Regions from separate parts of the Pseudoalteromonas sp. MM1 genome, predicted to be linked through region 3. Evidence: predicted binding sites of a transcription regulator. Region 3 holds the regulator's gene; each other region holds the start of a gene.

Region 1 (3,165 bases), 470 kb from region 3:
CCATGCGTTCCACTAAATTAGCAAGCTCTCGGATATTACCAGGCCAAGCATGTTCTTTGAGGCTCTCAACCGCGCGCTCTGTAAATTTAGCCGACGTACCACTTTGCTCATTCACACGGCGCATTAACTCTTTAAGTAATAAAGGTATGTCGTCAGCACGCTCATTAAGAGACGGGTTTTCAATAGGAAACACATTTAAACGGTAATATAAATCTTCCCTAAAGCTGCCCTTTTCAATCATTTCCTCAAGGTTACGGTGGGTAGCTGCAATCACTCGTACATCTGCTTGAATCGCTTTAGTGCCGCCTACACGCTCGTAGCTGCGCTCTTGTAATACGCGAAGTAGCTTAACTTGCATTTGCAGTGGCATATCACCAATTTCATCTAAAAACAGCGTACCGCCTTGCGCTAATTCAAACCGCCCTTTACGTGCAGAAATAGCGCCGGTAAACGCCCCTTTTTCATGGCCGAATAACTCGCTTTCAAGAAGCTCTCCTGGAATGGCACCACAGTTTACTGGTACAAATGGCCCAGTATTGCGTTTAGACAATAAATGTACATTACGCGCAACTACCTCTTTACCCGTACCCGATTCACCTAAAATAAGCACGTTTGCATCGGTTTTAGCCACTTGCTCAATTAAAAAGCGTACGTTTTTAACCGCGTCTGTTTCCCCTACTAAACCATCAAATGTTTTGTGTGATTTATGCTGCTTGTGACTACCAGGCAACATACGTTGGTACTGTTGGCAGTCGTGTAAAAGCTGTGTAGTTACTTCGTGATTAAACGGCTCACAAATTAGTCCTACCACATTTGCAATACTTAATAATGGCTTGAGTGTTTCACCAATCAGTAAAAAAGGCAGGGTTGGGTAGCGCTTGATTAAGCTTTCATGATCTAAGCTTTGCAATGCACCTAATATAACAATGCATTCTTGCTGTTGATACTTACTGCATACTTCTTCAAAGCCATTTTCATCAAGCAACTGCACAGCTTCCCCAATAAAGGTAAGCGATGCATTCAATCCTATTGCACGGTTATTATTATTATCTAAAATCAAGATCATAGTTAGCGAGCCATAATTTCACTAATTTATTATATTAGCTAAATTGTAAGCGAGATCTGAATGGATGCAAGTAATAGCGGCGGTTTTTTGACATAAACGCCAAAAAACAGACAGTACGTTAAAAACAATAATACTTAATGATTAAAACTTAAGTATTGTTTTGTTATTTAATACTTAAAGCTAATGCCATGCATTGTTTTTTACTTAGTGCATAAAATTACTTTAGTCAAAAATATAAACTATAATTAACTTAAGTTGAAAGCAACGATGCCGATAACTAAATAAACGCAATATGCTTGGCATTAATATTGCTTTTGTTTCGTATAGACGATTTCACATATTTATTTAGGACTTTTCCATGGCTCATGTTTCATTAAAAAAATATTCTCAAGTGCGTGCCAGCAACATTGCAGAAATGGCACCCTATGAGCAAATTAACCTTATTTTTAGTAACATAATTGGCCGCTTAGCTGCTACTAAAGGGTTTATTGAGCGCAAAGAAATAGAAAAAAAAGGCGAAAACATCTCTGCCTGTATTTTACTCTTGGGTGCATTACAAGACGCGCTTAATTTAGAAGTGGAACAAGACCCGAGTATATCAAATAATTTATTAGCGCTTTATGACTACTGCCAAAGGCGCTTGGTGCAAGCAAATGTTGACAATGACATTGAGATTATTTCTGAAGTAGCTGGCATTATTAAAGAAATAAAAGAAGGTTGGGATAGCATTCCTGTCGATCAGCGTACTCCTGCGGTATAAGCTTATGGCTTTAAAAGAAACAAGCAAAGCTGAGCATATTAATCAATTGCTCAGCAAAATTGAAGTATTAGTGCAAAGCAATGAAGCTGATGAAGCCACTCCTATTATGGATACTTTAAATAGTGAGCTTAAGCGCTGGTGCGAAAGCGATAACCCGCCTACCGCCGAGCAACTTATGGTTGTGCAAGCCAATATCAACAACATTAGCAAACAAGCAAATGCTGTAAAAAATGAATCATCTAAAGCCATAATTAAGCAAAAAAAAACAGGTAAAGCAATCTCGGCTTATAAATCGGTTTAGCTACCTCTAGCAGCTTTTAAACTTACTAAGCACCTTAAAGGTAATATTTAGACATAAAAAAACCGTTTTTAAACGGTTTTTTTATGTTCATAATTAATATGGAAAATTAAGAATTATTACTCACCACACCAGGCATATTTTCAAGCTGCGCTTGCACGTAACTACTTGTAGAGTTTAAGCTCGCTACCAATAAATCCATGGCGTTGTATTGAGCATATAATCGAGAAGATAACGATTCCATTTTACTTGTCAGGCTTTCACGCTGCTCATCAATATCTTCTAATTGGTTTGTTTTACTGTCGATACGGTTTTGGATAATGCCGTCAGAGTCGGTATAAAAACTCATTAACTCATCAAACGATTGGGCAAAGCCACCCTCGTCATCGTCACTGCCTACAAAAAACTGCTGTACTAAGTCGACATCTTCATCAATTTTTTCATTCAAAGTCTCGGTATTAAGCGTCAATACTCCATAACGATCGGCTTCAACACCTAACTGTGAAAGTGATAATGAGTTGCCATTGCCTAAATCTACTGAGTCGGTAATCTGCTCTCGCAATTTAGACATTACACCGCGTAGTAACGAATCACCGGCCATTACACCCGCCCCATCTTCACTCGAAGCGCCTAAGTTGTTACTCAGCTCAAGTAATTCGTTATAACTAGAAATAAAATTGTTTAATCCTGTTTTTATGTTGTTGTTATTTTCTGTAATCGAAATTTTACTTAAATCGTCATCAGCATCCTGTGCTTTTTTTGCCGTAATTGTTATGCCATCTATTACATCGGTAAAGGTATTTGAAGAGCTGCTTACTGTGAGCGAGCCATCGATAGTAATTGATGCATCGGTTGCAGCAATAATTTCAGAGGCGTTTTGAACACCAGCAGAATCAAAGGCTAAACGAGACAATCCATTAGTGTCGGTGTTATTACCATCAGTATCGGTTACCTCTACTTTAATCTCGTTCTCAAGGCCGCTATTTTTGGCAGAAAGTACTAAATGTTGGCCGGTATCATCGGTAATTATTGTTGCGTTTA
Region 2 (3,165 bases), 1.1 Mb from region 3:
ATAACAGTGCCAAAATGGTCCCTACCAGCGCAACAATTCCTGCGCCTATTAACCCCATTGTCACTAAAGCCACTACGGCTACAACGGCAATAATAGCAACTAATACGCCAGCCAGCTCTAACCCTACCCAGCTCATATCTGCAATCCACAACGGAAACTGCCATGAATCAAAATGTATTAGCGACACCGCATCAGTAAAAAGTAACACATAGATGAGAACACATATTGCTAAGGCTTTCATACCCTTCTCCTAATACCCACGCTCTTCAAGGCAGCAATGTGCAATTAAATAAGCAAGCGCCACCGCAAACGGAAAACTGATAAATAATAAAATAGTCACTAAGCGCGTTGACCACACTGGAAAATCAAGGCGGTGCGCAAGGCCGCTACATACACCCGATATTTTTTTATTAAGTGAATCTTTGTACCAACCACGCTTTGTTTTAAAGTTATTCATTTCCAACTCCTTAAGCGCTTGGCGCTGTTGTATTAATATCATTGTGCTTAGCACTCGCTTTTAAACGAGCGAGCTCTGCATCAATTTTTTCGTTTTTGACTAAAGACTCAATTTGCTCAGCAGTTGATTGCGCTGTATTAGTTAGCTCATAAGCATCAACCTGTGCTTCTATGCCTTCCACTTTTTGTTCTATCATTTCAAAGCGAGACAGGGCATTAGCAACTTTGTCGCTGTGTAATTGCATATTCACTTTTTCACGTGCAACAACAATATCGTGACGTTTCATTAATTGAGCTTGCTTGGCTTTAGCTTGCGCCATTTTTTGCTGTAAACGCTCACAATCTGCCGTCATTTTCTCTATCGACGCTTTAAGAGCACCTAATTGCGTATTTTTTTGTGCAATTTGCTCATCTACTCGCTGTTTTTCTACTAACGCAGACTTGGCTAAATCATCACGGTTTTTAGCTACTGCAAGCTCTGCTTTTGTTTGCCACAAAGTTAAGTCTTTTTGTTTTTGTGCAATTTGGCGCTTAAGCGTTTTTTCTTCGCACAGCAATGTAGCAGCCGTACTTCTGCACTCGTTAAGTGCCTCTTGCATTTCGCTTAGCATAAGACTGAGGAGTTTTTCTGGGTCTTCGGCTTTATCCAGCATGGCCGCAATATTAGATTTGATAACGTCATTTACGCGATTAAATACACTCATTGTTTTGTCCTGTTGTTTTAATTAATAACAACAAGAAGATTCCAAGAGTTATGCCAAGTAACAGAAAATAAAATATTAAGCTTTAAAAACAGTAGGTTAAATTTAAGTAGGCATCATTTTAAGTGACCAGAAGCTGAACATAAAAAAGTATAATTAACTAATATTTTGTTCTTTTGACTAAATTTTAGGATCAAAAAAAGCCACTAAAAGTGGCTTAATTTAAAAATTTATACGGCTTAAATTTATTCGGGTACAAAGCTCAAGGCTTTATCCATAACCGACAAATCAGCCTGTTTCCCGTGGCCATTTTCTGAAAGGTGTCGTCTAAACCCACGCGCCCCAGGCTGGCCTTGAAAAATACCCAACATATGGCGTGCTATATGCCAAAAATTAGCACCTAAACGCATCTCTTCTTCTATGTAATCATACATAGCGCGCACCACATCGTGACGAGTCTGGGTATTAGCCACCTCACCGTAAATTTTTTCATCCACTTCATTAAGCATAAATGGATTGCTATACGCTTCGCGACCAATCATAACGCCGTCTATATGCGCTAAATGCGCAAGGCTCTCTTCAATTGTTTTAACGCCGCCGTTAATGCTTAAATCGAGCTGTGGGTAGTCTTTTTTTAGTTGATAAACACGTGGGTAATCAAGAGGTGGTACTTCACGGTTTTCTTTAGGGCTTAGGCCATTTAGCCACGCTTTACGGGCATGAATAATAAAATCATCACAGCCAACTTTGTGGCTAGCTTCAATTAGCGCACATAAAAACTCATACGAGTCTTGCTCATCAATACCAATGCGCGTTTTTACGGTAACCGGAATACTTACTTCACTCTTCATTGCCGCAACGCACTGCGCAACTAGCTCAGGCTCTGCCATAAGGCATGCACCAAAACGCCCGTTTTGCACTCTATCTGATGGGCAGCCAACATTTAAGTTAATCTCATCGTAACCGCGCTCACCGGCAAGCTTAGCGCATTTTGCAAGCGCCTCGGGATCAGAGCCTCCAAGCTGTAAAGCAACCGGCCCCTCGTGCTGATTAAAGTGTAGGTAATCGCCGCGACCAAATAAAATCGCCCCCGTGGTGATCATCTCAGTGTATAAAACAGCATGCTTACTCATTTTACGATGAAAAGTGCGGCAATGGCGATCAGTCCAATCAAGCATGGGGGCAACTGAAAAGCGTCTGTTTAACGTTCGATTATCTAATGTGCGTTCTTGCAAAGTAAAAGCCTCGGGGATTATAAGGAAAATGCGCCCATAAAAAGGCGCTGTATTTTACACAAAAGCCTAATTAGCATCAATGTTAGCCGTGTATTTGCAAACCAAAATAATGAGCTATACCGTTTAGAATATTAGTTACGGCAACAGAGCTTAAAATAAGTCCCATTATCCGGCTTATGATACTCGCTCCGCTATCACCTATTAGTTTGTGTACTTGTGTAGCGAGCAATAGCAATACCAACACAACAGCAAGCACTATTAACATCATAGATGAGGTCATAACTTGTTCTACCCAGGTATACTCCTCGTTGCGGGTCATTAACACCGCCCCTAGCATGGCACCAGGGCTTGCTATAGAGGGAATTGCTAGCGGAAAAATAGCCGTTTCTGTGCTGTCGCGTACACTTTTAATTTCAGACTCTGGTTTACTTTCACCAAAAATCATTGAAAGCGCAAAAATAAGTAATACAATCCCGCCAGCTATTTGGAACGCCGACAGCGGTATTTCAATAGCATTTAGTAGCTGCTCACCGGCTATAACAAAAAATAGTAAAACCACAGCGGATACACCCACCGCTTTAAAAATTACTTTTCGTTTAAACTTTTCATCTTCCCCACGTGTCACAGCAATAAATACAGGCACTGTGCCTATAGGGTCTATCACCGCAAAAAAGAAAATAAAGATAGCTAATAATTCATGCATTAATGGGCTTCCTAGATAAAAAGTGTTTAATAAAAACGCTGCAAGTACAATACAGTATGTTAGTATATCA
Region 3 (3,165 bases):
ATAATTAACTCCATTTATAGCCCTTAGTATTTACTATGATTGATCAACAATAACTTGATACAGCTCTGCATCGGTTTTAGCACTACGCAGCTGTTTACAAAATTCTTTATTGTTCAGTTTATCAGCTATGGTTGCCAGAGTCTTTAGATGCTGTTGGTTATCACCATCTGGTACGATGAGTGCAACAAAAATATCAACAGGGCAGTTATCAATAGCATCAAAGTTAACAGGTGTGTCGCTAACAAGTACTAAAGCCAGCGGCTCTTCAACCCCAGCCATTCTACCGTGCGGAATGGCGATACCTCGGCCTATGCCCGTACTGCCTAGTTTTTCTCTGCTTGCCAGTGCATTAAGAATATCTTGTTGTGGTAAATAAGGAAGCTTTTCATGAGCCAGCTCACTGATAAACTCTAAAATTCTTTTTTTACTACTAAAAAGGACCGCAGCTTTGCTGCAGTCCTGGCATACTAATGTACTTAATTTCATAATATTAGTGTCTAGCAAGCTTCTCTTTATGTTTTATGACTTGACGATCGAGCTTGTCAATCAACGAGTCTATAGCGGCATACATATCTTGGTGCTCTGTTGAGGCAAATAAATCTGCGCCACTTACATGAATAGTCGCTTCTGCTTTTTGGTTGAGTTTTTCTACATCGAGAATGACATGCACATTACTAATATGATCTGAGTGCCTTTCTAGCTTTGCAAATTTATTATTTACATAGTCTCTAAGTGAATCAGTTACTTCTACGTGACGACCAGTTAGGTTTAGTTGCATAAGCATTTCCTCTTTGTTTTTTACGTCTTATATCAAACTCTTTCTCTGATTTGACGGTGGAATAGCTAGCGATTCACGGTATTTTGCTATTGTGCGTCTAGCTACTTTAATTCCTTGCTCTGCTAATATATCCGCAATTTTACTATCACTCAATGGTTTAGCAGAGTTTTCCGCGGCAATTAGCTTTTTAATTAGGGCACGTATTGCGGTTGACGAACACTCGCCGCCATTTTCAGTGCTTACGTGGCTTGAGAAAAAATACTTAAGCTCAAAAATACCACGTGGCGTATGCATATATTTTTGCGTAGTTACACGCGAAATTGTCGATTCATGCATTTCTACCATTTCAGCAACATCGTTTAAAACCATCGGCTTCATGGCTTCAGGGCCATGTTCAAAAAATGCTTGTTGCTGTTTTACAATACAATTAGTTACTTTTAGCAGCGTGTCGTTTCTGCTTTCAAGGCTTTTAATAAACCATTTAGCTTCTTGTAAGTGAGAGCGAATAAATTGGCTATCACCGCTTGATTTTACGGTACGTGACATAGCCGCGTACTGACTATTCACGCGTATTTTTGGCATGCTATCTGGGTTTAGTTCTACCACCCAGCGGCCTTTTATTTTTTTTACCGACACATCCGGTATTACATACTCAGACTCTTCCCTTACTATTGTGTCTGCAGGTTTTGGGTTGAGGGTATGTATGAGGGTCATAACCTCTTTAAGCTCGTCTTCTTTAAGCTTAGTCTTTTTCATTAATGTACGATAGTCGCGTGCCGCTAATAGATCAATGTGATCGGTTAAGATCATTTTAGTTTGTTCTATAAAAGGGGTGTCTTTATCAAACTGGTTTAGCTGAATACACAAGCACTCTTGCAAACTGCGCGCGGCTATACCGACAGGGTCAAATAACTGAATACGCTTTAAAACGGCTTCTATTTCATCAAGTTCAACTTCAACTTCGTCATCGTTTTCTTGGTTGAAGCTTTCTAAAATTTCTTCGCAACTTAGCGTTAAAATACCCGAGTCATCGACAGCTTCTACAATGGCTATAGCAATTGCTTCGTCAGTTGGGCTAAAAGGAGTAAGCTGAAGCTGCCACATTAAATACTCATGTAGTGTTTCAGTAGAGGCGCCCTGATAAATAGACTCATCTTCTGGCATTGGGCCTGAGGATGCAGCTGGGGCTGCGCTCATGTACTCATCCCAAGTTACATCCATTGCCATATCATCGCTAACGGTGTCTTTATTTAAAGCTTCGCCACTGTCTTGCTCGTACTCGCTGGTTGTATCGTCAGAAGATGCGCTTACGGTTATATCATCCGCATCAGCTTTTTGCTCATTTTTTCCAGCCGACTCTTCCGTGTAATCCTGTTCTTCTACTTCCAATAGCGGGTTGCTATCAAGTGCTTCTTGTATTTCTTGCTGGAGATCCAATGTACTGAGCTGCAGCAAGCGAATCGCTTGTTGCAATTGTGGAGTCATTGTAAGTTGCTGGCCCATGCGCAGCTGTAATGATTGCCTCATGTATCTCTAACAATCCTTTTATGTTGTTATAATTAATATTAGCAGATGCTTGTAGGTGTGGCTTAAATGTTACAGCCTAAATTGCTCGCCTAAATAAACATCGCGTACAGTTTTGTCATTTAATACGTGTTCTGGAGTGCCAGATGCAATTAGCTCCCCATGAGAAACAATGTAGGCTTTTTCACAAACATCAAGGGTTTCTCTTACATTGTGATCGGTAATTAATACGCCAATGCCACGGTTTTTAAGATGTTCAATTATTTTCTTTATATCTAACACTGAAATCGGATCAACACCAGCAAAAGGCTCATCCAATAAAATAAATTTTGGGTTTGCAGCCAGTGCTCTGGCAATCTCTACACGGCGGCGTTCGCCGCCAGAAAGCGCCATACCTTGGCTATCACGAATGTGCTGAATACTAAATTCATCAAGTAAGTTATTGAGCGTTTCTTCTCGCGCGGCTTTATTTAGCTCTTTACGCGTTTCTAAAATAGCCATTAGGTTTTGATAAACTGTTAGCTTTCTAAATATTGATGACTCTTGTGGTAAATAGCCTATGCCTAAGCGAGCACGGCTATGCATAGGCAATAACGTAATATCGTTATCATCAATAGATATTTTACCTTTGTCGCTTGGTACTAACCCTACAATCATGTAAAAGGTAGTGGTTTTACCTGCGCCATTAGGCCCCAATAAGCCAACAATGCTACCGGCTTCTACCTCAAGGCCTACATTTTTTACAACTTGGCGGCCTTTATAGCTTTTTGCTAATAGTTCTGCTTTTAAGGTGCTCATGGTTGACCTTCGTTACCTGTTTTTTCTTTAATTTTTGCTTCTACTGGCACTAATATTGTGTGGAC
Region 4 (3,165 bases), 1.3 Mb from region 3:
TTAAGGCTTTAATTATACCTGGCGCTGAGAGCTTGTTTACTTCTCTGGCAAGCAATGGCTTTACGAGCTCTCGCGCGGTAGATTTTTGGTTTTGTTTTACTAACTTTGCAACACGTAGTGCTTTTTTTTCAATTGCTGTGCTTTCAAGGCACAAATATAAAATAAGACCTGCGAGCAGCTCAGGATAAAAGGCAAATTCAAGCAGTAACACAATAATAATAAGAATAACGCTTAAAACTAGCGAACTGGCAAGAGTGGCGGCTAAATAAAGGTAGCTTTTAGGTTCACTTGGTTTATAAACCCGTTTTCCTATCGCACTAAAAACAGCGGTTAATACTGTATTTGGGTGATACCAGTTTTTTAACGGAAAAAAGCGCTCAGCAATGAGCGCTACAAAAAAGGCAATAAAGTCCAAATGGTTTTGAACAATATTGCTTAGCATTTACAGCGTAACTTTTGTTAGTTTTTCCAATAATGCAACAACCATTTTAGATGAGTTGATTGATGCCGTTTCTAGGTATTCTTCAAATGATTGCGGTGACTCTTTACCGGCAATATCAGACATAGAACGAATAACCACAAATGGGGTATTTAGTGCATAACACGTTTGTGCAATAGATGCGCCTTCCATCTCTACCGCAAGCATTGTAGGGAAGTCACTGCGTGCTTTATCTATACGTACTGGGTCACACATAAATGAATCACCCGTACAAATTAAACCGACTAAGGTTTTTACTTCGCTGATTTGGGCAATAGTTTGCTCGGCAGCTTCAACAAGTTTTGGGTGTGCGGCAAAGCCTGCAGGCATTTGTGGAACTTGGCCAATTTCGTAACCAAAAGCAGTTACATCTACATCGTGATGACGTACTTCTGAAGAAATAACCACATCGCCAACACTCAATGAGGGATCAAAACCACCGGCAGAGCCTGTGTTAATAACGCAATCAGGATTAAAGTTATCAATTAATAACGTAGTTGCAATAGTTGATGCCACTTTACCAATACCCGATTGTACAAGCGTTACAGTATTACCTGCTAATTCGCCGGTGTAAAAAGTAAACCCTGCTTTAGTTAGCACTTGTGGGTTTTGCATTGCTTCACGTAAAATTTTAACTTCTGGCTCCATTGCGCCAATAATACCAACATTCATAGTGTTTGATTCCTGAGTTTGAATACGTAGATTATACGTGAAGTTAGCAATAAAAAACAAAAAAGCGAGCTGTTTTACGGCTCGCTTTAAATACTTTTAGGAGAGTATTTAATTCTATTTTAAATTTCGGCTAACGCAGTGGTTTGTGCTTTAGCTTGAGAAGGTGACAATACCGCAGGTTTGCTTACGCGATTACGAGTAGGGCGAGGAGACTGCACGGCAGGCTTGCCTATTTTAAACATAATTGCATCGCGTACCTCAGAAGGGCGGTAGCCTGATTTTACTTTCATACGAATATGTGGAATGCCAGCTGACTCTAAAGCACCGTTTACAAACCAGTCGCGCTGCGCTTTGTGACCATCTTTATTTGCGTTGTTAACTAAATCGACTGCAGCCACTATCGTCATTTTTTCTTTATCAACCAGCACAAAATCGAGTTGCTTATTTTTAGCTTTAGCTAAAGCAGCACGTTTTGATTTAGCAGAGAGCCCTTGCTTACAGTCGATTACATCGATGAGTTTGACGCGGCTCACAATTTTATATTGATCGCCTACCGCACGCTCTAAAAGATTTAAAAATGCACCCTCAACCTGTGTAAATACGGTTTGTTTGCGGGTAAAAGGATAGGGATTGCCGCCATTATCACTAAATTTTGACGCAACCACAGAGGCCCCAACCACTAATACTAAAATTGATAATAAAGCGAATTCCATACGGTAACTCCATAACAACAAATTGACACTGCTCATGTAAAGCAATTTACGTGCCTAAAAGGTTTGTGTTATGCGTTAATTACCGTATATGTTTAGTATTAATGTAATGCGGCTGTTAGGCTTTGTAGCCACCCTCAATACCTTTGACGGCAATAGCAACAGCATCGTGAGCATGCAATGACTCGTAATGATTGATTTGTAGCCAGTAATCACTAAAGTTATCGTTTTCAAGAACTGCTTTAATTTTACGTGCTGCATCTTCACAAAACATCAAATTTTGACCGTTAAGGCGGGCAAATTCTTGCTCATCTTCACGTTTTACTGCCGCTTGTACAGGTGTTTTTAGCTCAGCTTCTAATGTATCAATTAAATTGACTACATCAAATTCACTAATCGTGTTATCTAGCTTTACTTTAACGTTGGCAATTGAACGCTGTGAGTGAGGCGTTGCCACAATACCCTGCGTTGTGCCTAGCCATGCTAAAACGTCTTTTTGATTAAGTGTTTCTTGGTTAAATTTTTCGCTAAACGCATTTTGAATGAGTTGGCGAGCAAGTGCTGCAGAGCACGGGCAAGTAGATGAATAAGTTACATCAACACTTAGCTCGTAGCTAATTACGCTATTTTCAATTGTGCTGGTTAGGGTAATTGGGTAGCTTTTCCAACCTGCTTTACCACTTAATAACGACTTACGACGCAGTGGTAACTCAAATTTAAATTCTATTTGGGCTTTGTCACTTAACCCTTTATGGCTGGTAATAAAAGTATCGAGTGCTTGAGCTAAAGTGTGTGGGTTAACTTGTTGCTCTGTTGAGAGTAAATCAAGCGCCAAAAATAGACGCGACATATGAATGCCTTTAGCGTCTTCTTTATGCAAATTAACAAAGGCACGCGCTTTTGCATTAACGGTAACGGGAGCTAAATCTTTCGATTCAAAAATAAATGGCAGTTCTATTTCGCCCATACCAACCCAGTCTAACTTACCTGTTTGTAAGGCGGGAGCCGTATCAGCTATATCGGGCATATTGGTTTGCATGTGCGCTACTCGTTATTGGTCATAATAAAGCGCAGCATTTTACACTAAATAATTTATTGCTGAAATGATGAGTTTAACAAGTAGGCAAAAGTAAACATGAAAATTTTCTGTTTTTGTCGCACAAGATGAATATAGCTAATAGAAAAATGCTAAGATCTGCTGCAAAATGCGTTTGACTATTAATAGGCACTTTTTATTTATGCCTAGTAACGAGATACACTGACCTATGACCGATTCTTCTTTGAGCCCTTGGGCTCGAGTACTTT

What was found. Region 3 encodes sigma-54, which starts transcription at its own class of promoters, with help from an activator protein. Its sites were predicted from a motif close to GTTGGCACGNNNNTNGNNT; they were not measured.
Region 1: the regulator sigma-54 is predicted to act here: its motif matches at 1,362-1,380, upstream of fliS (flagellar export chaperone FliS).
Region 2: the regulator sigma-54 is predicted to act here: its motif matches at 1,200-1,218, upstream of QUE46_RS02585 (PspA/IM30 family protein).
Region 4: the regulator sigma-54 is predicted to act here: its motif matches at 1,903-1,921, upstream of QUE46_RS03315 (DUF2726 domain-containing protein).

What each region holds. Positions count from the first base shown of each region.
Region 1 is NZ_AP027922.1:2,658,168-2,661,332, forward strand. Features, by position in the region: gene QUE46_RS12125 (sigma-54-dependent Fis family transcriptional regulator) at 1-1,066, opposite strand, end outside; gene fliS (flagellar export chaperone FliS) at 1,425-1,826, shown strand; gene QUE46_RS12135 (hypothetical protein) at 1,831-2,127, shown strand; gene fliD (flagellar filament capping protein FliD) at 2,234-3,165, opposite strand, start outside.
Region 2 is NZ_AP027922.1:589,239-592,403, reverse strand. Features, by position in the region: gene QUE46_RS02595 (hypothetical protein) at 1-241, opposite strand, end outside; gene QUE46_RS02590 (PspC domain-containing protein) at 251-457, opposite strand; gene QUE46_RS02585 (PspA/IM30 family protein) at 468-1,160, opposite strand; gene dusA (tRNA dihydrouridine(20/20a) synthase DusA) at 1,403-2,392, opposite strand; gene QUE46_RS02575 (MarC family protein) at 2,475-3,095, opposite strand.
Region 3 is NZ_AP027922.1:3,130,780-3,133,944, reverse strand. Features, by position in the region: gene rapZ (RNase adapter RapZ) at 1-14, opposite strand, end outside; gene ptsN (PTS IIA-like nitrogen regulatory protein PtsN) at 34-486, opposite strand; gene hpf (ribosome hibernation promoting factor) at 491-778, opposite strand; gene QUE46_RS14110 (RNA polymerase factor sigma-54) at 806-2,305, opposite strand; gene lptB (LPS export ABC transporter ATP-binding protein) at 2,375-3,100, opposite strand; gene lptA (lipopolysaccharide transport periplasmic protein LptA) at 3,097-3,165, opposite strand, start outside.
Region 4 is NZ_AP027922.1:739,676-742,840, forward strand. Features, by position in the region: gene QUE46_RS03305 (regulatory signaling modulator protein AmpE) at 1-442, opposite strand, end outside; gene mtnN (5'-methylthioadenosine/S-adenosylhomocysteine nucleosidase) at 443-1,150, opposite strand; gene QUE46_RS03315 (DUF2726 domain-containing protein) at 1,270-1,863, opposite strand; gene folE2 (GTP cyclohydrolase FolE2) at 1,979-2,899, opposite strand; gene arcB (aerobic respiration two-component sensor histidine kinase ArcB) at 3,126-3,165, shown strand, end outside.